DNA from 2 places in the Arthrobacter sp. 01T425 genome. Region 2 is predicted to be linked to the other one. Evidence: predicted binding sites of a transcription regulator. Region 2 holds the regulator's gene; the other holds the start of a gene.
What was found. Region 2 encodes HrcA, which represses chaperone genes, less so after heat shock. Its sites were predicted from a motif close to TTNGCACTCGNNNNNNNCGAGTGCNAA; they were not measured.
Positions count from the first base shown of each region.

Region 1: a site for HrcA is predicted at 8,209-8,235, ahead of groL (chaperonin GroEL). Genes of this name have one in related genera too.

Region 1 is NZ_JBFTPY010000010.1:373-10,559, forward strand. It holds gene AC1DNG_RS12085 (TspO/MBR family protein) at 84-653, opposite strand; gene AC1DNG_RS12090 (lipid II:glycine glycyltransferase FemX) at 768-1,841, shown strand; gene AC1DNG_RS12095 (threonine/serine exporter family protein) at 1,872-3,368, shown strand; gene AC1DNG_RS12100 (siderophore-interacting protein) at 3,536-4,375, opposite strand; gene AC1DNG_RS12105 (uracil-DNA glycosylase) at 4,427-5,233, opposite strand; gene AC1DNG_RS12110 (DUF3263 domain-containing protein) at 5,437-5,700, shown strand; gene AC1DNG_RS12115 (LytR C-terminal domain-containing protein) at 5,794-6,432, shown strand; gene AC1DNG_RS12120 (cold-shock protein) at 6,591-6,794, shown strand; gene AC1DNG_RS12125 (ABC transporter substrate-binding protein) at 6,854-8,122, shown strand; gene groL (chaperonin GroEL) at 8,418-10,055, shown strand.
Region 2 is NZ_JBFTPY010000001.1:351,666-364,850, forward strand. It holds gene lepA (translation elongation factor 4) at 1-1,347, shown strand, start outside; gene hemW (radical SAM family heme chaperone HemW) at 1,393-2,631, shown strand; gene AC1DNG_RS01660 (DUF4870 domain-containing protein) at 2,757-3,176, opposite strand; gene AC1DNG_RS01665 (DUF3097 domain-containing protein) at 3,320-4,171, opposite strand; gene hrcA (heat-inducible transcriptional repressor HrcA) at 4,490-5,503, shown strand; gene dnaJ (molecular chaperone DnaJ) at 5,596-6,726, shown strand; gene AC1DNG_RS01680 (16S rRNA (uracil(1498)-N(3))-methyltransferase) at 6,729-7,517, shown strand; gene AC1DNG_RS01685 (GerMN domain-containing protein) at 7,568-8,449, opposite strand; gene srmL (PheS-related mystery ligase SrmL) at 8,849-9,967, opposite strand; gene AC1DNG_RS01695 (NUDIX domain-containing protein) at 10,274-10,678, opposite strand; gene AC1DNG_RS01700 (DNA polymerase IV) at 10,892-11,965, shown strand; gene AC1DNG_RS01705 (N-acetyltransferase family protein) at 12,054-12,551, shown strand; gene AC1DNG_RS01710 (GNAT family N-acetyltransferase) at 12,607-13,122, opposite strand; gene AC1DNG_RS01715 (N-acetyltransferase family protein) at 13,169-13,185, opposite strand, start outside.

The DNA.
Region 1 (10,187 bases), on a different contig from region 2:
CGACGCCGGCCGGGGCTGACGTGGCGCTGGCCGCTGCTCCGGCCATGCGGCCTACAGCTGTGCGGCCTGCAGCTGTGCAGGCGCTAGTTGTGCAGTGCCGCCCACAGGTTCAGCGAGGATGCGTACACGATCCACGACAGGTAGGGCAGCATCAGCAGTCCTGCCGCCCGGCTGATCGGTCCGAAGAGCGCCACCGTTGCGGCCACGGCCACGGCCAAAGCCACGATGATCCCGAACGCGATCCACAGCGCCGGCGTCCCGAGCGCCGGGTACAAGGCGAAGAAGACCGGCGTCCAGAGCAGGTTCAGCCCCAACTGCACGCCGTAGGCTGTCAGGGCCGCTTTGGACCCCGGGGCGCGGCTGCGCCAGACCAGCCACGCCGCGACGGCCATGGCGGCGTACAGGACCGTCCAGACGGGCCCGAAAACCCAGTTCGGCGGGGACCACGGGGCCTTGTCCGCGGTGGCGTACCAGCCGTTGACGTGGTTGGCCGTGGCCAGGCCGCCCAAGGCCGCAACGAGCGCCGACGCGCCGAGGAACAGCAGCAGCGCGACCACCTGGGAGAAGCCGCTGCCCGCGCCGCTTCCAACGCCCTTAGAGTGGCCGCCGGGCGCCCCGGGACGGCCTTCCATCGGTTGTTGCTGAGCCTGCATGAGACCAGCCTAACCGCCTGACCCGGACCGGCGGCAGGGTGCGGACCGATAGACTTGGGGCTGCATGTCCGCATGTCGCCGAAGCTCGTACCGCAATGATTGGATACCGCACCCTTGCGAGAATTCACTGCCCGTTTTGCCTCTGCCGAAGAGATTGCCAACTGGGATGCCCACGTCACGGCTAACCCCAACGGCGGCAATCTCCTGCAATCGGAAGCCTTCGCCGAGGTCAAACAGCACTTTGGCTGGAAGCCCTTGCACCTGGTGTACGAGTCGGCCGATTACACGAGCTACAACCTGGTCCTGGAGAAGTCCTTTCCGGTCCTCGGCAAGCTCTGGTACCTGATCAAGGGACCCGACGTGGCGTCGGTCGAGGACATCCCCGGGATCGTCGCGGCGAACGCGGACTTCGTCAAAAGGGCCAAGCTGGGCGTCTTCGCGATCAAGATCGAACCGGATGTTGTCTTGTCCGACGACGCCGCGCGGATCCTTGAGGGCGCCGGCCTGGTCAAGACCCACAACCTGCAGCCGAACGACTCCACGGCGCTGCTCGATATTGCGCCCGAGGAAAACCAGCTGCTGCGCAACCTGCACTCCCGGGGCCGCAACGCCGTGCGCCGCGCCATCCGCGAGGGCGTGGAAGTCCACAACGTCGAGCCCACGGAAGAGAACTTCCGGGCCATGTATGCCCTGATGACCACCACGGTGGAAGCCAAGTCCCAGGTCCGGGTGCGCGAGTACGAGTACTACCGCCAGTTCTGGACCAACTTTCTGAAGCGGGATCAGGGCAGGCTGCTCTTCGTGTACGAAAACGGGGTGCCCTCGGTGGGCGCATTCGTGATCAACTACGGCCGCAAGGGAACGTACAAGGACGGCGGCTCCCTGCAGAAGCGTGGCCAGTACGGTGACTCGCACCTGGTGCAGTGGACCGCAATCAACCAGGTCAAGGACCTTGGCTGCACCGAATACGACTTCTGCGGCACGCCGCCGAGCGACAAGCTCAAGGACACCTCAAACCCGTTCCATGGCCTGGGCCTGTTCAAGACCAGCTTCAGCAAAACCGTGACCGACTTTGTCGGCTGCTATGACCAGGTCCTGAGCCCGCTGAAATACAAGGCCTGGATGATGGCGGGGGAGCGCGTGGCCCGCCAGGTCTACACCCGGCGCACGGGCCAGCAGTTTTACTAAACAGCCGACGAGGACAGTGAGGAGGCCGGAATGAATAACGGATACAGCGGCCACCGCAGGCCGCCCACGGACGGCCTGCCCCGAACGCAGCCGATGTCGCCGGTGGAGGTGCGCCAGAACGCCGCCGCGAAGCGCATGTTGCGCAGGTTGGTACAGGGCGAGAACCCGCCGACGGCGCCCATGAGCATCGTTGACCGGCTCGCCGGCAGCCCCTATGCGAACCCGATGATCCAGGTTGGCGGGGTGGACGCCTCGGCCCGCAAGACGATCGACTTTGCCTTGCATCTGGCGGAATCGATGTTCCGTTACGGCGCCGGAGCCCTGGAAGTTGAGACCAGCATCATCGCCATCACGGCCGCCCTGGGACTGAAGAACATCGAAGTGGACATCACCAACCAGTCGGTGGCCATCAACTATGCCCCCAAGGACCAGACGCCCATCACGTTGCTTCGTGTCGTGCGGTCCTGGACCAACAACTACGCGGGCTTGGCCAAGGTGCACCAGCTCGTCACGGACATCGTCTCCGGCGGCGTGGGACGTGAGGAGGCTGTGCGACGGCTTGAGGACATCACCCACAGTTCCAAGCCATTCCCGCGCTGGATGGTCACCGTGGCATTCGGCGTGTTCTCGGCCGTCTTCGTCGGTGTTCTCGGCGGCGACCTCGGAGCCTCTGCGGTCGCTTTCGTCTCCAACCTGCTGGTGAGCCTGCTGGCCAGGCAGCTAGGGCGGTGGCGCACACCTGACTTCTTCGTCACCGCCTCGTGTTCCTTCCTGGTCACCTTCATCGCCCTGCTGTTATGGCGTTTCGGCGGCATGGTAGGAATCCAGATACCGCCGGCCATCGTGGTGGTCGGCGGAATCCTGCTGCTACTGCCGACCGGCCGGCTCGTCTCCTCGGTGCAGGACGCGATCAACGGCTTCCCCGTCACGGCGGCCGGCCGTTTCCTCTCCACCATGCTGACCTTCGGCGCGCTCGTTGCCGGCATTGCCGTCGGCTTCGTAGTCGGGGATATGACCGGCATGGAGGCGATCAATGTCACCGAAACATTCCCTCCGGCGTATCCGTGGTGGGCCGTGGTCATCCTGATCGCCATCGCGGTGCTGATGATCGGCATCACGGAACAGACCAGCTGGAAGCTGCTGCTGCCGACGGCGGCCGTGGGGGTGGTGGGCTACCTGGTCCTCATCGGCGGCGACGCCCTGGGCATCGGATCCCGCTTCGCCCCGGCCCTCGCTGCCGTGGTGATCGGCCTGCTGGCCCGCGTCGTGGCCCTCCGGATGGGCGCCCCACAGTTGGTTGTGGCCGTTCCCGCCGCGCTGATTCTGCTCCCGGGGCTCACTATATTCCGGTCGATGTATGTATTGACCATCGAGGAATCGGAGATTCTCATGGGCGCCGGCGGCATGCTCAACGCCGGGGCCATCGTGCTCGGTGTCGCTGCCGGCGTCGTGCTCGGCGACACCCTGGCGCGGCCCCTGACGCGGAGCCTGGCGAGCAACGAACGGCGCAGGGCCCGCCGCCGCTAGATCTTGCGAGGAATGCCCGTCCGGCTCCCCTAAGGCGCCGGGTATCCCCACTTTGCCGGGACGCGACGGCGTGTCAGCCCGCCGCGCCGGCGTGTCCCGGCGTCGTGGTGGCAAAGGTGGGGAAACTCCGCAGCGCCACCCGCCGGACAGCCAGGGGAGGCGATCCGCTAGATCTTGCCGATGGGCAGCTTCTTCTCCGCCTGGAAGTCGTCCTCCACCCGGCCCTTGGCCCAGTAGCCCGAGAGGGACACCTGGGCCCGCTCCAGCCCGCGCTGCACGTAGAACACGTCCCGGAGGCCCTTCATATAGCCCCGCTCGCCGTGGGCGAAGACCTGCACCCGGCCCTCGGGCCACTCGGCGTCGCGCACCGCCGTGACCAGCAGTTCGCTCTCACCGGCGGGTGCGCCGCCGCGCAGCAGCCAGCGCAATTCGACGCCGGCCGGCCCGGCGATGGCCTGGACGTCGGCGTCGCTGTCCACTTCGAGCAGGGCGAGGCCGCGGGCATCCTCCGGCAGGGATTCGATCGCCGCGCCGATGGCCGGCAACGCTGATTCATCGCCGGCAAACAGGTACCAGTCCGCGGCCGGATCCGGGTTGTACCCGCCGCCGGGGCCGGTGAAAGTCAGGCGATCGCCGGGCTGGGCCGAGGCCGCCCAAGGGCCGGCGAGCCCCTCGTCGCCGTGGATCACAAAGTCAATGGCCAGTTCCTGCGCCGCCGGGTCCACCCAGCGGACCGTGTAGGTCCGGGTGTGCGGCCACTGACTGCGCGGCATGGTTTCCCGGATGGCCCACAAATCCAGCGGATCCGGGTATTCGACGCCGGGTTGCGGAAAGACGATCTTGACGTACCGGTCCACATAGTCGTTGTTGACGAACCCGGCGAAGCCAGGGCCCCCGGCGATGATCCGGACCATATGCGGGGAGAGCTGCTCCCTGCGCAGGACCGTCAGATCGGTCTGGGGGCGCGAATTCCGGGTGGCGGTGGTGGCTGCGGGGACGGATGTCATGCAGCTAAGCCTATCCAAGAACCCCCGGCGGGAGCTTTGCGCGGGGGCCTGTTACGGCAACGGCGGAAGCTCCCAGTCGACCGTCCCGTTGCCTTGTTGCAGCAGCAGGGCGTTGGCCCGGCTGAACGGCCGGGACCCGAAGAAGCCGCGCGAGGCCGAGAGCGGGCTGGGGTGGGCGCTGGCGATCACGGCTGCGGATCCCAGCAGCGGCCGCACGGACTCGGCATCCTTCCCCCACAGGATCGCCACCAGGGGGGCATGGCCCGCGCCGGATACGGACGAGCGGCCGGCGACTGCCCGGATGGCCGCCGCCGTCACAGCCTCCCAGCCCTTGTTCCGGTGCGAGCCCGCCGCGCCGGCACGGACGCTGAGCACCCTGTTGAGCAGCAGTACGCCTTGGTCCGCCCAGTGGCTGAGGTCCCCGTGGACGCGCGGGGGGAAGCCGAGATCGGCCTGAAGTTCCTTGTAGATGTTTGCCAGGCTGCGGGGGATCGGCCGGGTGGCGCCGTCCACGGCGAAGGACAACCCCACGGCGTGCCCCGGCGTCGGATACGGGTCCTGGCCCACCACCAGCACGCGGACGCCGGCCAGGGGCTGCCGGAAAGCCCGCAGCAGGTTTGCCGGCGAGGGCAGTACGCCGTGCCCGGCGGCCACTTCGCCCGCGACAAAGGCGAGGGCTTCGCGCAACTCCGCCTCCACCGGCGCCAGCGGCTCCGCCCAGTCAGGAGCAACCAGCGCGTCCAGCGGCCGGCGCGCCAGGTCCTCGAAACTGAGGGTGTCCGCGGCTGCGGGCTCCAGCTCGAACAGCGCGTCGGGTTCACTGGCGGGGTCAAACTCGGCATCAAACACAGCACCCATTCTTCCCCAGCTGCGGCCCGTTTCTGCGCCCGCCCGAATGACAACCCTGTCATTCGGCCGTACCATTGGGACTGACTTTTTAACGGATACCAGCCAGGTTTTTCGGAATCAACCAGGAGTGTGTCGTGGCCGAAACAGCGCAAGAGCACGTGCTCGCGGGGGATTCTGCCGGATTCCCAACCGCCGGCGCGGGCCCGGACGGGGTGTCCGCGGAGTCTGCGCTGAGCGCCCGCGACCAGCAGATGCTGGCCTTGGAGCGGCAATGGTGGAAGTACGCCGGGGCCAAGGAACAGGCCATCCGCGAGCTGTTCGATCTGTCCGCCACGCACTACTACCAGATCCTCAATGCCCTCATCGATACCGAGGATGCGCTGGCCCACGATCCCATGCTGGTCAAGAGATTGCGTAGACTACGTACATCACGCCAACGTGCCCGCACTGCCCGTCGTCTGGGAACAGATTCGTAAAGTCGCGTCACGAGCAGCCGGATGCGCACGTCCTGTTGCGTCCGTTCCGGCCTCGGGCACCCCGTATGAAATCAGCAAGGACGTCGTTTTACCATGACCAAATACGCTCGGGATGAATTTGATCGGGTCCCGGAGACCTCTACCCGGCAGGGAGTCCACCGGGCCGTCGCGGCATCGCGGCGGCGGAGCCTGGCGCCGATCCTGGCGGCCGGCTGCGTAGCCCTGGCCATCGGCCTGGTGGCCTTCCTGATCCTGCCGAAGCTCGGCTTCTCCGCAGGCCAGGCCGCGGCCGTGACGGCCGGTGGCAGCGCGTCCGCATCTGCCAGCAGCAGCCCGTCCGCCACGAGCACCATGAGCCCCAGTCCCACGCCGACGAGCCCGGAGCCGGCCGGCACGGACGCCGCCGCCGCGCCGGCGGCTTCGCCGTCAGCTACGCCGAGCGCCACAGCCGCCGCCGTCGACAAGACGCAGCCGGTGACGATCTACAACGCGACCACCACCGCCGGCCTCGCCACCCGCGTCGGCGGCACCGTCACCTCCGACGGCTGGGTCCTGGGCGAGACAGGCAACTGGGGCGGTGTCCCGCAACAGACGTCGGTGATCTTCTACAGCGGCGTCGAGCAGAAGGACAATGCGGAGGCACTCGGAGCCCTCCTCGGCGTCGACACCCTCGTGGACTCTGCCGAGTTCAACATGCCCCTTGTCGTCGTTCTCGGCCCCGGCTACCAGTAGCCAATCCGGTTACGCCTCAATAACTATTAGGCGGCGGCCCTGCCCGCCGCCGGCGTTCCTGGGGGACGCTGTGGGTACAGTATCTGCGGATTTCTCTTCGCAGTCCGCGGCGCACATCGAGGTGGGCCGCACGCAAGCTAGCTGAAAGTGTGGACACCATGGCACTGGGAACCGTCAAATGGTTCAACGCCGAAAAGGGCTACGGCTTCATCGCCGTGGACGGTTCCGAGAACGACGTCTTCGTGCACTGGTCCGCGATCGTCGGGGAAGGCTACCGCGCCCTGGACGAGGGCCAGCGGGTGGAACTGGAAGTCGGCGAGGGCGAAAAGGGCCCGCAGGCCGAAAGCGTCCGGCCCGCCTAGTGGTACTGGCTGCCGTCACGAACGCCCCAAGGAACGCGGCCGGGCGCCGCGGAGGACATTTGCCGCTGGGCCGCGCCCTGGCGGCGGGCACCGTAGCGGCCCTGGCCCTGACGGGGTGCCTGGGCCCCGCGGGCAGTGCCCGCGTGGCCAGCGCCGACGCCAGCGGTGACGGCACCCTGCGCATCGGCCTGATCCTGGACAACACGGGCAAGCAGAACTTCCTCAACGCCTCCGAGCTCGCGGCGGCCAAACTTGCCGTCAAGGAGATCAACGCTGCCGGCGGGCACAAAGGCAAACCGGTGGAGCTGCTGCCGGAAACCATCAGCACGGACGCCGCCGCCCAGGCGAAAGCGCTGGTTGCCGCCAAGGCCGACGTCGTGATCGGCCCGACCGATTCCAGCCGTGCCCCGGCCGCCATCGACGTGCTGGCCAACGCCAAGGTAGCCGTGATCTCCCCGGCCAACACCGCCGCCGCGCTCAGCAACTACAAGAGCGGCGGCTACTATTTCCGCACCTCGGCCGCCGACATCGCCCAGGCATCCGTCCTCGCCAAACTGGTCAAAGACGGCGGCGCCAGGACCCTGGCGGTGCTGCATGAGGAAGGCGACTACGGCAAAGACGTCGCCGCCGCAGTCGTTGGTGCGGCGAAACAGTCCGGACTGGAAGTCGTGGCGGACTCGGAGTTCACCCCCGGCCAGGCGCAGCAGGCTGCCGCCGCCGCTAAGGCCGCCAACCCCGACGCCGTCATCCTGGTCTCGCGCGACGGCGCACAGGGCGCCATCGCCGAGCTGAACAACGCCGGCCTCGCCGGCAAGAAGCTGGTCCTCAGTGACGGAGCAGTCAGCAAGTACGGCTCTGGCCTGGGCGCCCGGGCGCTCGAGGGTGCACGCGGGATCCTGCCCGGCGTGTTTCCCTCCGCAGCCTTCCAGGCGGACCTCGTGGCCGTTGATCCCGGGCTGAAGGACATGGTGTTCGCCGCCGAGACGTACGACGCCGTCGTCCTGGCCGCCGTCGCCGCCGCCGCCGCAGAGGACGACGCCGGCACCTCCATCGCGGCGTCCCTCGTCGCGGTCTCCGGCGGAACCCCGGCAGCAGGCGGAACCGGGGCCGGCGGCAGCCAGCCGCCCAGCGAGTCATGCACGAGCTACAAGGACTGCGTCGGCGTCCTCCGGGCAGGCCAGCGGCCGGACTACGACGGCCAGTCCGGACGGATCAACTTTGATGCCCACGGCGACATCACCGAAGCGAACTACATGGTTTCGACTTACGGCGAGGACAACCTGCCCACGGTGGACGGCACAGAAGCCGCGAGCAGCAGCGGCGGCTGATCGCTCGTAGCGTATTGTGCCCGCGTGGCGGCCGGTTCCGGCCGGCCACTGCTTGCACTCTCCCCGGGGGAGTGCTAATTATTGATTTAGCACTCCAGCGCACTGACTGCTAACACGACGCCCGGTCCGCCCGGCCGCGAAGTGGGGCAGCCGGTCCAGGAGCTAAAGAAACACCTTGCTGGGGTGAGATCCCGGACCCGGCGGCATACAGAGGCCGCGGGGTTGGGATCGTCCGTCGCGGGCACCACAGCGAAGGTTCATTCTTAACGACTGTCCCGAAAGGACTACTGCCGTTATGGCCAAGATCATTGCATTTGATGAAGAGGCACGCCGCGGTCTTGAGCGGGGCCTGAACATCCTCGCCGACGCCGTCAAGGTCACCCTCGGCCCGCGGGGACGCAACGTCGTCCTCGAAAAGAAGTGGGGCGCCCCCACGATCACCAACGATGGTGTTTCCATCGCCAAGGAGATCGAGCTGGACGATCCCTACGAAAAGATCGGCGCCGAGCTGGTCAAGGAAGTTGCCAAGAAGACGGATGACGTCGCAGGCGACGGCACCACCACGGCAACCGTGCTGGCACAAGCCCTGGTCAAGGAAGGCCTGCGCAACGTCGCGGCCGGCGCTGACCCGCTGTCCCTCAAGCGCGGCATCGAGAAGGCTGTTGACGCGGTCACCGTCGAGCTCCTGGCCTCCGCCAAGGAAATCGAGACCAAGGAAGAGATCGCCGCCACCGCGTCCATCTCCGCCGGCGACAACGAGATCGGCGCCCTGATCGCCGAAGCCCTCGACAAGGTCGGCAAGGAAGGCGTCATCACCGTCGAGGAGTCGAACACGTTCGGCCTCGAGCTGGAGCTGACCGAAGGCATGCGCTTCGACAAGGGCTACATCTCCGCCTACTTCGTCACCGACGCTGAGCGCCAGGAAACGGTCCTTGAGGATCCGTACATCCTGATCGTCAACTCCAAGATCTCCAACGTCAAGGAACTGGTTGCTGTCCTGGAAAAGGTCATGCAGTCCAACAAACCGCTGCTGATCATTGCCGAAGACATCGAGGGCGAGGCCCTGGCCACCCTGATCGTCAACAAGATCCGCGGCACCTTCAAGTCCGTCGCCGTCAAGGCTCCGGGCTTCGGCGACCGCCGCAAGGCGCAGCTGGCCGACATCGCCATCCTCACCGGTGGCCAGGTCATCTCCGAGGAAGTCGGCCTCAAGCTTGAGACCGCCGGACTCGAACTCCTTGGCAAGGCCCGCAAGGTTGTTGTCACCAAGGACGAGACCACGATCGTCGAGGGTGCAGGCGACGCCGACCAGATCGCCGGCCGCGTGTCCCAGATCCGCGCCGAGATCGAGAACTCCGATTCCGACTACGACCGCGAGAAGCTGCAGGAGCGCCTGGCCAAGCTGGCCGGTGGCGTTGCAGTCATCAAGGCCGGCGCCGCAACCGAGGTCGAGCTCAAGGAACGCAAGCACCGCATTGAGGACGCCGTCCGCAACGCCAAGGCTGCTGTCGAAGAGGGCATCGTCGCAGGCGGTGGCGTTGCCCTGATCCAGGCCGGCGCCAAGGCATTCGCGAACCTGCAGCTCTCCGGTGACGAAGCAACCGGCGCGAACATCGTCCGCGTTGCCATCGACGCCCCGCTGAAGCAGATCGCCTTCAACGCCGGCCTCGAGCCCGGCGTCGTCGTGGACAAGGTCCGCGGCCTGCCCGCAGGCCACGGCCTCAACGCCGCCACCGGCGAGTACGTCGACCTGCTGGCCGCCGGCATCAACGACCCGGTCAAGGTAACCCGCTCTGCCCTGCAGAACGCGGCTTCCATCGCCGGCCTCTTCCTCACCACCGAGGCCGTTGTAGCCGACAAGCCCGAGAAGGGTGGCGCCCCGATGGGCGGCGGCGACGACATGGGCGGCATGGGCGGCATGGGCGGTTTCTAACCACCCGCGCCAGCCATCACCGGCTGTTCGACGACGGCGGTCCCACCTTCGGGTGGGGCCGCCGTCGCCGGTTAAGCGCGGCCCCTGTCCAAGGGAGCGTCGGTGGGCGTCGGCGGGTTCTGGCAGGATAGG
Region 2 (13,185 bases):
GACGACGTGCTCCGCGTCTCCGGCAAGACCGGTATGGGCGTCGAGGTCCTGCTGGACAAGATCGTCCGCGACCTGCCGGCACCGGTGGGCGACCCGAACGCCCCCGCCCGGGCCATGATCTTCGACTCGGTCTACGACACCTACCGCGGTGTGGTCACCTACGTCCGCGTCGTCGACGGCATGCTGCACCCGCGTGAACGCATCCAGATGATGTCCACCCGTGCCACGCACGAGCTCCTTGAGATTGGTGTGAGCTCCCCGGAACCCACCCCCTCCAAGGGCCTTGGCGTCGGCGAGGTCGGCTACCTCATCACCGGTGTGAAGGACGTCCGCCTGTCCAAGGTGGGCGACACCGTCACCAACCTGGCCAAGCCCGCCACCGAGTCCCTCCCCGGCTACGCGGACGCCAAGCCGATGGTCTTCTCCGGTCTGTATCCGCTCGATGGCACGGACTATCCCGTGCTCCGCGATGCGCTGGAGAAGCTGATGCTCAACGACGCCGCACTGGTGTACGAGCCCGAAACGTCCGCCGCGCTGGGCTTCGGCTTCCGCGTGGGATTCCTGGGCCTGCTGCACCTGGAAATCACCCGCGAGCGGCTCGAACGCGAATACAACCTGGACCTCATTTCCACCGCGCCCAACGTGGAATACGAGGTCACGCTGGAGGACAAGAAGGTCGTCCACGTCACCAACCCCAGCGAATACCCCACCGGCAAGATCGCTGAGGTCCGTGAGCCGATGGTGTCCGCCACCATCCTTGCGCCGAACGAGTTTGTCGGCGCCATCATGGAGCTTTGCCAAAGCCGGCGCGGCGTCATGGGCGGCATGGACTACCTCTCCGAGGACCGGGTGGAAATCCGCTACCGCCTGCCGCTGGCCGAAATCGTCTTCGATTTCTTCGACATCCTCAAATCCAAGACCCGCGGCTACGGGTCACTGGACTGGAAGGCCGACGGCGAGCAGGTGGCCGACCTGGTCAAGGTGGACATCATGCTCCAGGGCGAACAGGTTGATGCGTTCTCCGCCATCACCCACCGCGACAAGGCCTACGCCTACGGCGTGATGATGACCGGCAAGCTGCGCGAACTCATCCCGCGCCAGCAGTTCGAGGTGCCCATCCAGGCCGCCATCGGGTCCAGGATCATCGCCCGCGAAAGCATCCGCGCCATCCGCAAGGACGTCCTTGCCAAGTGCTACGGCGGTGACATCACCCGAAAGCGTAAGCTGCTGGAAAAGCAGAAGGAAGGCAAGAAGCGCATGAAGATGGTGGGCCGCGTCGAGGTGCCGCAGGAGGCTTTCATCGCCGCGCTGACAACGGACGAGTCCAAGGACAAGGCCAAGAAGTAACGGTGCAGGTAATGATTGTTGCTGCAGTATCGGCAGGCCGGGCCCGTGCCTAGCGTTCTTCCCCTCGGCGACCCGGCGCCGGCGGACGGGCTGCTGCCCGTCCAGGCGGGCGAGGGCGCCGATCAGCGAGCATTCGGGCTGTACGTGCACATCCCGTTCTGCGCGGTCCGCTGCGGGTACTGCGACTTCAACACCTACACCGCCACCGAGCTGGGCGGCGGGGCCTCCCAGGACGCCTACGCCGCCACCGCGATCGCGGAAGTGGAGTTCGCCGCCGCGGCCCTGAAGGGCAGCGGCCTGCCCGGCCGCCCCCTCAGCACGGTCTTCTTCGGCGGCGGCACCCCCACCCTGCTGCCGGCGGAGGATCTGGCGCGCATCCTCAGCGCCGCGATCGACGCCTGGGGACTGCGGCCCGGCGCCGAGGTGACCACCGAGGCGAACCCCGATTCCGTCACGCCCGCATCCCTGCAGCTGCTGGCCGACGCCGGGTTCACCCGCGTTTCGTTCGGCATGCAGTCGGCTGTGCCGCACGTCCTGAAGGTCCTGGACCGCACCCACACGCCCAGCCGGGTGCCCGAGGTGGTGCAGTGGGCGCGTAATGCCGGGCTCTCGGTCAGCCTCGACCTCATTTACGGGACGCCGGGGGAGTCGTTGGAGGACTGGCGCTACTCGCTCGAGACCGCACTGTCCTACGCCCCCGACCACATCAGCGCCTATGCCCTGATCGTTGAAGACGGCACAAAGCTTGCCGCGCAGATCCGCCGTGGCGAAGTGCCGGAAATCGACGACGACGACCACGCCGCCAAATACGAACTCGCCGACGAACTGATTTCCGCCGCCGGGCTCAACTGGTACGAGGTCAGCAACTGGTCCCGCACCCCCGAACAGGCCTGCCGGCACAACCTCGCTTACTGGCGCGGGGACGACTGGTGGGGCATCGGGCCGGGGGCGCACTCGCACGTGGGCGGCGTCCGCTGGTGGAACGTCAAGCACCCCACCGCCTACGCCAACCGCCTCGGCGCCGGCGCCTCACCCGCCGCCGGACGCGAAACGCTGGACTCTGAAACCCGCAACGTGGAACGGGTCATGCTCGAGGCCCGGCTCAATTCCGGGCTCGACATCCCAAGCCTCGGCGGCCTGGGGGACACCGGCAGGCACGCTGTGGCGGGGCTGATCGCGGACGGCCTCGTGGATCCCGCGGCGGCTTTCAAAGGCAGGCTCATTCTCACTCTTAAGGGCCGGCTGCTGGCCGACGCCGTCGTCCGCAGGATCCTGCCGGACTAGTCTGCCGGCAAAACTTCCACGACTTGGCTGCCCGCATCAGCGGCCACAACACCCTGCCGCACAAAAGAGAGCCGGCCGTTGCCCTGACGGGCGGCGGCCGGCTCTCTTGCTTGGGTCCGGGCCGGCTATTTGATCCAGCGCAGGTTGAACTCGTAGCGGTGCGGCTGGCCGCGGTTGACGTGGATGCCGGCGGCCACCGAGAAGCACGTCACGGCGATCCAGATCACCGTGGCGAGCACGGCGAAGAGGTTGCCCACCACCGGGATGAAGACCAGCAGATTGGCCAGCACCGCGGCCAGGGTCGGCGGCAGCGTGAAATTGAGGGCTTCCTTGGATTCCTGTGCCGTGAACGGGCCGCGGTCCTTGAAGATGAGGTAGATCAGCAGCGACGGCACGCAGCCCAGGATGCCGCCGAAGTGCGCGAGCGTGGCCCACTGGCGGTCCTCGCTGGCCGTCAGCGGCAGCGCGTTTGCCGGAACGCCATGGTACGGGGGCTGGCCATGGCCAGCCTGATTGCCCGTGTGTTCGCGTGCGTTATCTGCCACGGTGTAGCCCTTCGGATTGCGGTGATGCGTTGCTGCCTGGGTTGTGCCTGAAATAGCCGGGACCGCGCTGGAAGCGCGGCCGCCGTTTCAAGAATACTTGCTCGGGCAAGGAAATGGAGATCAGGGGCGGCCGCCGCGGCGGACTAGGGCACGGTGAGGAAGTCAATGACCTCTTCCACGCGGCCAAGCAGCGACGCCTCCAGATCAGCGTAGCTGCGGACAGCCCCCAGGAGTTTCTGCCAGCCGAGGCCGATGTCCTCCTTCGTGGAGTGGGGCCACCCGAAAGCCATGAGGATCCCGGTCTTCCAGTCCGTGCCGCGGGGGATCACGGGCCACTGCTCGATCCCCAGGACCGAGGGCCGGATGGCCTGCCACACGTCCACGTAGGGGTGCCCCACAATCAGGACGTTGCCTGCGGCGCCCGGTGAGGCCATGACGGCGTCGGCGATCCGCGACTCCTTGGAGTCTGCCACCAAGTGGTCTACGAGCACGCCGAGGCGCCGGCCGGGGCCCGGGCCGAAGTCCGCCACGGCGGCCGCGAGGTCGTCAATGCCGTGCAGGGGCTCGACGACGATGCCCTCCACCCGGAGGTCATCGCCCCAGACCTTCTCCACCAGCTCGGCGTCGTGCTTTCCTTCCACCCAGATGCGGCTGGCCTTGGCCACCTGTGCGCGCTGCCCCGCCACCCGTACCGAGCCCGACGCCGTGCGGCCGGCACCGGCGGCCGGTGCCGTCTTCTTCGGGGCCGGCGGCATCAGGCGGATGGGCTGGCCGTCCAAGAGGAAGCCGAAGCCGAGGCGGAAGGACCGCGACTTGCCCCGCCGGTCCTCCAGCGCCACCACGTGCATGCCGCCGGACTTCTCCACGCGGGTTACGGCGCCCACCCAGCCGGACTGGACCTCCTCGAGGACCATCCCGCGTTCCACCGGGACTTCCGGCAGCTGGGTCTTGGCGGGGGCGGACAGGTCCTGGGGTCCCCAGTTCTGGTACGACATCTCTTCACGCTTACTTTGCACTCGGAATGTACGGCGGTCGGTGGAACTCTCCGGGGGCCGGAACCGGACCGCGACGGCGCGGCAACGGCAGCATCTGCCACGGTCTCGGCGCCGGCGTGACGGGAATCGCGTTCCCGCGGGCCACGCCTGGAGCGAATCCAATGCTAACAACGCGGCGACTCATATTAGACTGGTTAGCACTTAGGCATGTCGAGTGCTAACCCTTGTCCTGTGGCGGGCCGTCCGTGCACCACTGGTGTACCCGGACCGGACGCGGGGGGTGGCACCGGCTGCGGGACAGTCGATTGGAGGTGGAGCGTGAGCGAACCGCGCAAACTCGAAGTGCTGCGCGCCATCGTGGAGGACTACGTCCATTCGCGTGAGCCCGTTGGTTCCAAAGCGCTCGTTGAACGGCACCATCTCGGCGTCTCGAGCGCCACGATCCGAAATGACATGGCGGCGCTGGAAGACGAGGGCCTGATCACGGCACCGCACACGAGTGCAGGCCGGATCCCCACTGACAAGGGCTACCGGTTGTTCGTCGACCAGATCTCAGCGGTGAAGCCGTTGTCCCAGGCCGAGCGCCGGGCCATTCAGGCGCTGCTGGAAGGATCCGAGGACCTTGACGACATCCTTGACCGGACCGTGAGGCTCCTCTCGCACCTGACCAACCAGGTCGCCGTCGTGCAGTATCCGCTGCTCAGCCGCGCCCGGGTGCGGCACATTGAGTTCGTGCTGCTGGCGCCCAGGAAAGTGCTGGCTGTTCTGATCGCTGACACCGGCAAGGTGGAGCAGCGCGTGATCGACGTCGGGCAGGACATTCCCGACGACGCGCTGTCGGAATTGCGGAGCAGCTTTCTGGCCAGCCTCTCCGGTACGCCGCTGAGCCTGATGCCGCAGCTGCTGCCCGCCGTCGTTGCCGGTGGCCCGCCCGCGCGGCGCGGAGCAGCCCAGGCGCTGGCCCGCGGCCTTGAGGCCCTGGCCACGAGCAGCCGTGAAGAGCGCATGGTCATGGCCGGCACCGCCAACCTGGCCCGCTCCAATGTGGACTTCCCGCTCAGCATCGGCCCCGTGCTGGAGGCCCTCGAGGAACAGGTGGTCATGCTCCGCCTGCTCAGCGAAATGGCCGAAGACCCGCGCGGCGTGACCGTCAGCATCGGCCGGGAAAACCCCTACGACGGTCTCGCCGAGGCCTCGGTCGTGGCCACCGCCTACGGGCCGGACGCCACGGCCAAGGTCGGAGTGCTTGGGCCCACCCGGATGGACTATCCCACCACCATGGCCGCCGTCCGAGCGGTGGCCCGCTACCTTTCGAGGATCCTGGGGCCCTGACGGGTCCGGGACCGAATACGACTTCTTGCCCCACAGGCAGTGCCCCACAGGCAGTACCCCACAGGCAGTACAACAAGGAAGAGATACACACTTTGAGCAGCCACTACGACGTTCTTGGAGTCTCCCGCGACGCATCGGGGGAGGAGATCAAGAAGGCCTACCGGAAACTGGCCCGGACCCTGCACCCGGACGTGAACCCCGGGGAGGACGCCTCGGACAGGTTCAAGGCCGTCACGCACGCCTACGAGGTCCTCTCCGATCCGCAGAAGCGCCGGGTCTATGACACCACCGGCAACGAGAACGGCACCGACAACGGGTTCGGCGGCGGCAGCTACTCGGGCCAGGGCTTCGCCTTCCAGGACATCTTCGAGACCTTCTTCGGCGCCGGTGGCGGCCAGGGCGGCCCGGCGTCCCGGGTCCGCCGCGGCCAGGACGCGCTGATCAGCGTCCGGATCGACCTCCGCGATGCGGTGTTCGGCGTGAACAAAAAGCTCGAGGTCGACACGGCCGTCATCTGCCCCACCTGCGAGGGATCCTGCTGCCGGGAGGGCACCCACCCGGTCCGCTGCGACATCTGTGGCGGCAGCGGTCAGGTCCAGCGCGCCGTGCGGTCCATCCTGGGCCAGGTCATGACGTCCGCCCCCTGCGGGTCTTGCGAGGGCTTCGGCACCGTCATCAAGGACCCGTGCAACGAATGCAGCGGCCAGGGCCGGATCCGCAGCCGCCGCTCGCTGACCGTCAAGGTCCCGGCCGGCGTGGCCACCGGCACCCGCATCCAGCTGTCCGGCCAGGGCGAGGCCGGCCCTGCCGGCGGCCCCGCCGGGGACCTGTACGTGGAGATCAGGGTCAACAACGACGCCACTTACGTGCGCGAGGGCGATGACCTGCACGCGAGCCTCAACATTCCCATGACGGCGGCCGCCCTCGGCACCGAAATATCCCTCGACACCTTCGACGGACAGCAGGAGATCGACGTCAAGGCCGGCACCCAGTCCGGCGAGATCATCACCCTTCGCGGTCTTGGCGTCACGCACCTGCGCGGCCACGGCCGCGGCGATCTGAAGGTGCACCTGCAGGTGGAAACACCGGTCAAGCTCGATCACGTCCAGGAGGAACTTCTCCGCCAGCTGGCCAAGCACCGTGGCGAGCACCTCACGGAAGGAAAGCTTGCGGCCAGCGGCGGCGTCTTCGCCAAACTGCGGGACCGGCTCGGTAACCTGTAGCGGTGAGTAACCCGGTCTTCTTCACCGCCCCAGGCACCCTGGACCAGCAGGTCCCCGGCTCGGCCTTCGTCCTCGAGGGAACCGAGGCCCGCCACGCCGTCACCGTCAAACGGATCGGCGTCGGCGAAGCGGTCGACATCGCGGACGGCGCAGGCAAGCGCCTGACCGGCACCGTGACAGCCGTCGCTGCCGGGGAGCTGAGCGTCGAATGCGTGGACCTGGCTGAGGAACCACGGCCAGGAACACGGCTGGTCCTGGTCCAGGCCCTGGCGAAGGGCGACCGCGATGAACTGGCGGCCGAGACCGCGACCGAGTTGGGCATCGACGCCGTCATTCCCTGGCAGGCCGAGCGGTCCATTGTGCGGTGGAAGGCTGAGCGGGCCGCGAAGGCGCATGCCAAGTGGCAGTCGGTGGTGACGGCAGCCGCCAAACAGGCGCGCCGGGCATGGATTCCCGAGGTCCGGGCCGCCGTCGACGGCGCCGGGTTGCAGGCGGCCGTAACGGCGGCAGACCTCGCCGTCATCCTGCACGAAGACGCCGTGCGCCCGCTGCGGCAGGTACTCGAGGCCTGGCTGGAAAGTGTTGGGCCCGGCGATGTTGTGGCAGATGATGCCGGATCCCGTGAGGTCCTGCTGATCGTGGGTCCGGAAGGCGGCATCAGCCCGCGGGAGGTGACCCGGCTTTGCGACGCCGGCGCAGTTACGGCCCTTTTGGGGCACCATGTGCTGCGTTCGTCCACGGCCGGGCCCGCCGCCACTGTGCTGGCCAGTGACATCCTCGGCCGCTGGTGACCTGCGGCAGCCGCCGCCGCAGGTGACGTGATGCCTTGTTGAGGTGACGGCTACTTGACCGTGAACCCGCGGGTGTCCTGGAATACTTCCTTGGCGCTGTCGGATGCGTCCACCTGGGACACCCGGACCTCGTAATTGCCCGGGCCGAGGTTCACGGACAAGGTGAACAGCCCGGGCCGGGCTGCATCGGCGGAGGCGGTGGCGCTGCCGTTGAGATACGCGGTCTTGGCGTTGTCGCCGTCGCCGTCGACCTTGAGGATCGCCCAGCGGAGCTTCCCGCCCTGGACGGTGCTGCGGCCGCTGATCTTGACCGAACCGTCGGCCACGGACGTGCCCTCCTGCGGATCAATGATCCACACTGGTGCCACCATCCCGGCGCTGCGGGAGGTCGGCTCGCCCAGGCGGACATGGTTGAAGGCGACGTAGTCGGTGTGACCGTCCACCAGCACAACCACCTGGACCTGCTGTCCGGCATCGATGAGGCCGGCGCTGGCCGCGGCAGCTGTCGCCGTGTAGACGAGCTGCTGGATGGCGCGCTCGGCCATGGCCGCATCCACGTTGCTGTTGAAGGCATCAGCGGAGACATCCACCGTGATGACGTTCTTGCCGGAAATCGACGTCGCCAGCTTCTTCGGATTTTGCCAGGGCGTGAAAAAATCCGGGTCCAGTGGCTTCTGCGACATCATGACCCGCAGGGCGCGGGTGACGGGATTGTCCTGATCCGGAACGTCGCGGAACTCGCGGTAGAGAAACGCGTTGTCATTGCCACGGCCGATCCAATACACCGGAGCCTTGTTCGACGTCTGGGCAGTCTCCAGCGGTGCGCTCGTGGTGGGGGCGCCCGACGCCGGGGCGGGAATGAGCTCTGATGGGCTGCTGGAATTCGTGATGCCGCTCTGCGGCGTCGCCACGCAGCCGGACAGGACGAGCACGGCAGGCAGCGCCAACGCCAGCGCGACGCGGCGGACGCGCCCCGCCGATGGCTGCTGAACTCCACGCTTCCTGATGCTGCTGTCCCTTCGTCGTACGCCCCGCGTTCCGCGGTGATGATCCGTTTGTAGCCGTCGTCGGCCGTCGACGGCCGCCCCATCCCTCACCGGCCGGAGACCGGCCCGGCGATCCCGGGACAGCCGGATTCCAGCATGGCACACGGGCGCGGCGCGGCAGCCGGGTTTGGGCCCTGGCGCCGGAACTGCAACGGGAACGATATGAGGCCGATACAAAGTTGATACCTAATGGCGTCCGCTTGTGGTTCCTGGCACTGACATGGTCCGGCCGCGTCTCCATGCCTGCCGTGCCAGCAGCCCGATGGTGAACTGGCACGGCAGGCACTATCCTGCGATGAGTTCCTTGACGGGCCCCTCGTGCAGGGCCAGGTAGACGTCGTCCCGGATCCGATTCGCCTCCGGGTCTGTCATGGTCCGGGCGAGGGGACGCAGCACCAGGCGTATCAGTGCATTGGCCTGCCCATCGCTGAGGCGGAGTCGTTTCCTCGCCGCTGCGGGGAGGTCAGCGCAGGGCGTCAGGGCCAGGAGTTCGACACTTTCCAGATCGTCGGCCTTTGCGCCCAACGCTGTTCGCACCCGGTCTCCAAGCACTTCGGTATCCAGGTCAGCGGGAATGACGATGGAGATGTCCCGGCGGATGGAGTGCATCTGGGAAACTGGATTCCACCGGGACAGGTCCAGCATCTGCTGGTCCATCTTCTGGTCTGTGGACCGAAGCAGCCTGATGTCGGGGATGCCCTTGCGGAGCATGAGGGCGCGGTCCAATCCCATGCCCAGAGCCAGTCCCGACCACTTGGTGGGATCCAGGCCGGCCCCGGAGAACAGATGCGGCGCGATGAGCCCGCACTCGGCGAGTTCGAGCCATTCCCCGTCCGCGAGGACATCGACCTGCAAGCCTTCTTCGGTGTAGGGGTGATCTGCCGGAACTGCACGCCAGGGTGCTCCTGGAAGCACCGCCTGCACCAGCGATCCGACCATTTCCTGCAGGTTGCCGGCGTCGAGTTGCCCCCGTGAGCTGACGCGCCATAGGTCGACCTGGTGGGGAGTTCCCACATGGGTGCGGTCGATGCAATCGCGCCGGTAGACCAGACCTGGGACCGCCCAGAGCTCGTCCATGGATTGGTCCGCGTGCAGTGCACGCAGCAGCTGCGGGATGGAAGCCGACGTGTGGCTTCGGAGCATGGCCGTCGGGCTGAGATAGCGGGAATACCTTTGATCCCGCGTCACATCTGATTCCTTGAACCCCAAGCGGTCGTAATTGTCGGCCACGCTCACCAGCGGGCTGTGGCGGACGATTCGTTGTGGCACTCTCCATTCGCGGCTGAGCGCGTCGAGGATGCCCTGCAACAGCGGCTGCATTGCATGGGGCCCGCCGTCCGGATCTGAAAGATCGCGGATGGTCAAAGCGTCGTGGAGCTCGGAGGGACTGAGATATGAGGGCATTGCAGGTCCTTGTTTTCGGATTTCGAGTGGTGGGTTGACTTCCCCCGACTCAAACCCGGCGCCAGGACCTAGGCGCGCGCCTCAGAGCCCTCGCGGCCGGGGACCGGCCGGGGGCATATAAATCGACGCGAAAGTTGCATGCGCCGACTATACCCCCGATGCGCACCCGGCACGCGTTTCCTCGAGCCGGACGGTCTGGTTCCATATGCCAAGGTGCTCCGAAGGCCGACACCTATCAGAACCCATCCGCGGGCCGGCCTTTATCAGAATGCGTGTAAGTCTGTCCTCTTCAGGCGCCGCCGTTTCTTAAACTTCAAAGGTGTTGAAGTACTTCGGTGTAATGGGCGTGCGCGAGGTCCAGTCCGAGGGCATCGTTAGGGCTGAACCAGCGTATTTCGGAGTGCTCATCCCTGGCCAAGTTGGCAGGATCGCCGGTCCACATTTCCAGGACCCACCCCGAGAGCGCCAACCCTCAGGTGAGCCCTCGTTGTCCTGGACCCTAAACGTGGGAGCGTTCGTAGGCGGGACGACGTTGACTGCGATTTCTTCGAGGAGCTCCCTGGCCAGCGCCTCGCCGGCTGATTCGCCGTCCTCGATGTGGCCGCCCGGGAAGTCCCACATACCCGGGTACCATTTCGATGTCGGGACCCGGCGGCACATCAGAACGCATCGTGGCCCGAAGAGTACGCCGACGGCAATGCGGTGGGTCATCGCATCAGTCGATCACGGGGGCATCCAGCACACAAATTATCCCGTGGGGTCAGGCACGAACCCGCGGACCTCCCGCGCACAGCGGCAAGCGGCGGCGATCTTGGCGGCCCGCTCCAATGCTTCGTCACGGGAGGGCACGTCGACGACGGCGAGTCCGGCCAGGCTTGGTGGAGAGCCGATGCTTGCAAGGGATGTTTAGGGCACACTGGTGGCGTGAGCGGAATCCCATGGGTGCTGCACGTCGATCTCGACCAGTTCATCGCGGCGGTCGAAGTGCTCCGGCGGCCGGAGCTTGCTGGCAAGCCGATCATTGTCGGCGGTCGGGGCGACCCCACGGAACGCGCCGTGGTGTCGACGGCATCCTACGAAGCGAGGGCGTTCGGCGTGGGTTCCGGAATGCCCCTACGCATTGCGGCCCGGAAAGTGCCCGATGCTGTGATCCTGCCCGTCGATCAGGAGGCTTACCTTGCGGCGTCCGAAACGGTCATGGCTACCCTGCGCGCGCAGCCCGGCGCCACCGTGCAGGTGCTGGGGTGGGATGAAGCTTTTGTAGGCACCGAGACAGAGAATCCGGAAGCCTACGCCCGGCAGGTGCAGGCCGCTGTCCTGGAGCGAACGCAGCTGCACTGCAGCGTGGGCATCGGCGACACCCTGGTACGAGCCAAGGTCGCCACCGGTTTCGGCAAACCGGCCGGCGTCTTCCGTCTCACTGCCGCGAACTGGCTCGACGTCATGGGCAGTCGGCCCACCAAGGAGCTCTGGGGCGTCGGAACCAAGGTGTCGGGCAGACTGGCCAAACTCGGCATCAACACAGTGGCCGAGCTAGCCGCGTCCGACCCCCGGGACCTGGTCCCGGAGTTCGGCCCCAGGATGGGACCTTGGTACGCGGAGCTCGGACGCGGGGACGGCGCCAGCGTCGTGGACGACACCCCGTGGGTTGCCCGCGGGCATAGCCGGGAGACCACCTTCCAGCGCGACCTGACTGAACCCGCCCAGGTCGACGACGCCGTGAGGGAGCTGACAGCGCGCGTCCTGGAGGATGTTGTGGCCGAAGGTCGGCCCGTGGTTGGGCTGACCCTCAAGGTCCGGTACGCGCCGTTCGTCACCAAGACCCACGCGAGGAAGCTTCCCGAGACATTCGACCGGGACGAAATCCTCGCGCAGGCGTTGGACCTCGCAGCCGGAATCGAAGCAGACCGTCCGATCCGGCTCCTGGGCCTGCGGGCCGAAATGGCAATGCCCGACGATGCCCGAAAGGGACATACGCCGACACGCGGCGGCTGGTGACGGCGTCGCTTCCTCACCGGTGCGGCGTTCTGCCGGCCGGCTGCAAAATGACCCTGGGAAGCCCTCAAGTCGAAGTTAGGCTGGGACGATGGAATATCAGATCCGCCAGGCCGCGGTCGAGGACGCTGATGCCGTGGTTAGGATGCACACCCTGGCCCATGAGGAATGCTACGGGCACCTTTTGTCCCCAGCGTTCTTCGATGCGCGCCGTGCCAGCATGCCGGTGCGCGTGGAAAAACGCCGACCGTATCTGGACAGTGCCCAGCCGCGAATCATCGCCATGGACGAGAGCAATGAAATAGTTGGATTTGCCGACGCAGGCACGGGGCGTGACGATGACCTGCCCGGCGAACTTGAGCTTTACTCCATTTACACTCTGAGGCGCACCCATGGCACTGGGCTCGGTGTCGCCCTGTTGAAGGCCGCCCTCCGCGATTTACCCGCCTACCTGTGGGTCCTTGAGGCCAACGTGCGCGCTCAGGCCTTTTACGTCAAGAACGGTTTTCAGCCCGATGGGACGCGTAAGTTGCTTTCACCCGAGTGGGAGGAACTACCTGAAATACGGATGGTCCGCTCCGACATTTAGCCGGGCAGGGGCCACGCTAAACGTCGGCTGAGGTCACCCTTCGTTTCGTGCGTTATCAGGTGGTGCTGACCGACGAAAAGACGAGCGAATCCTGCCACTGTCCACGAATGAGTTTGTCCGCCCTCCGCACTCCTACCGGGACCAATCCGATCTTTTCCAGCACCCTCGCAGAAGCGGTGTTTTCAGGTCTGCAGGTTGCGGTAATGTCCTGCAGTTTGAGAGTTCCTTGGCCGAACCTGAGGAGGGCGGCTGCGGCCTCAGTGGCATATCCGTGCCCCCAGTGGTCAGCATCAATCACGTACCCCAGCTCGCCCCGGCCACGATCAATGCCGAGTCCGACAGAACCAAAGGGTTCGCCCCTGGGAAAAGTGACAGCAAGAGTGAAGTTTGTCCGGTTCGAACCGCGTTGCGCCGCCGAGCACATTTTAAGGAATTCCAGCGTTTCGCCGGTTGTATTCGGTCCCCAGTCCACGTATTCGGCGATCCTCAAGTCGGAAGCGAATGAATGTACCGCTGCGAAATCATCCAGGGTGTACTCGCGCAGCAGGAGACGATCAGTCTGCAATTCCATGTGTCCATCATGCCGGAGCCGGCGCAGCGGCCTGGCGGGCCGTGGGTCAAAACCTGAGAATGT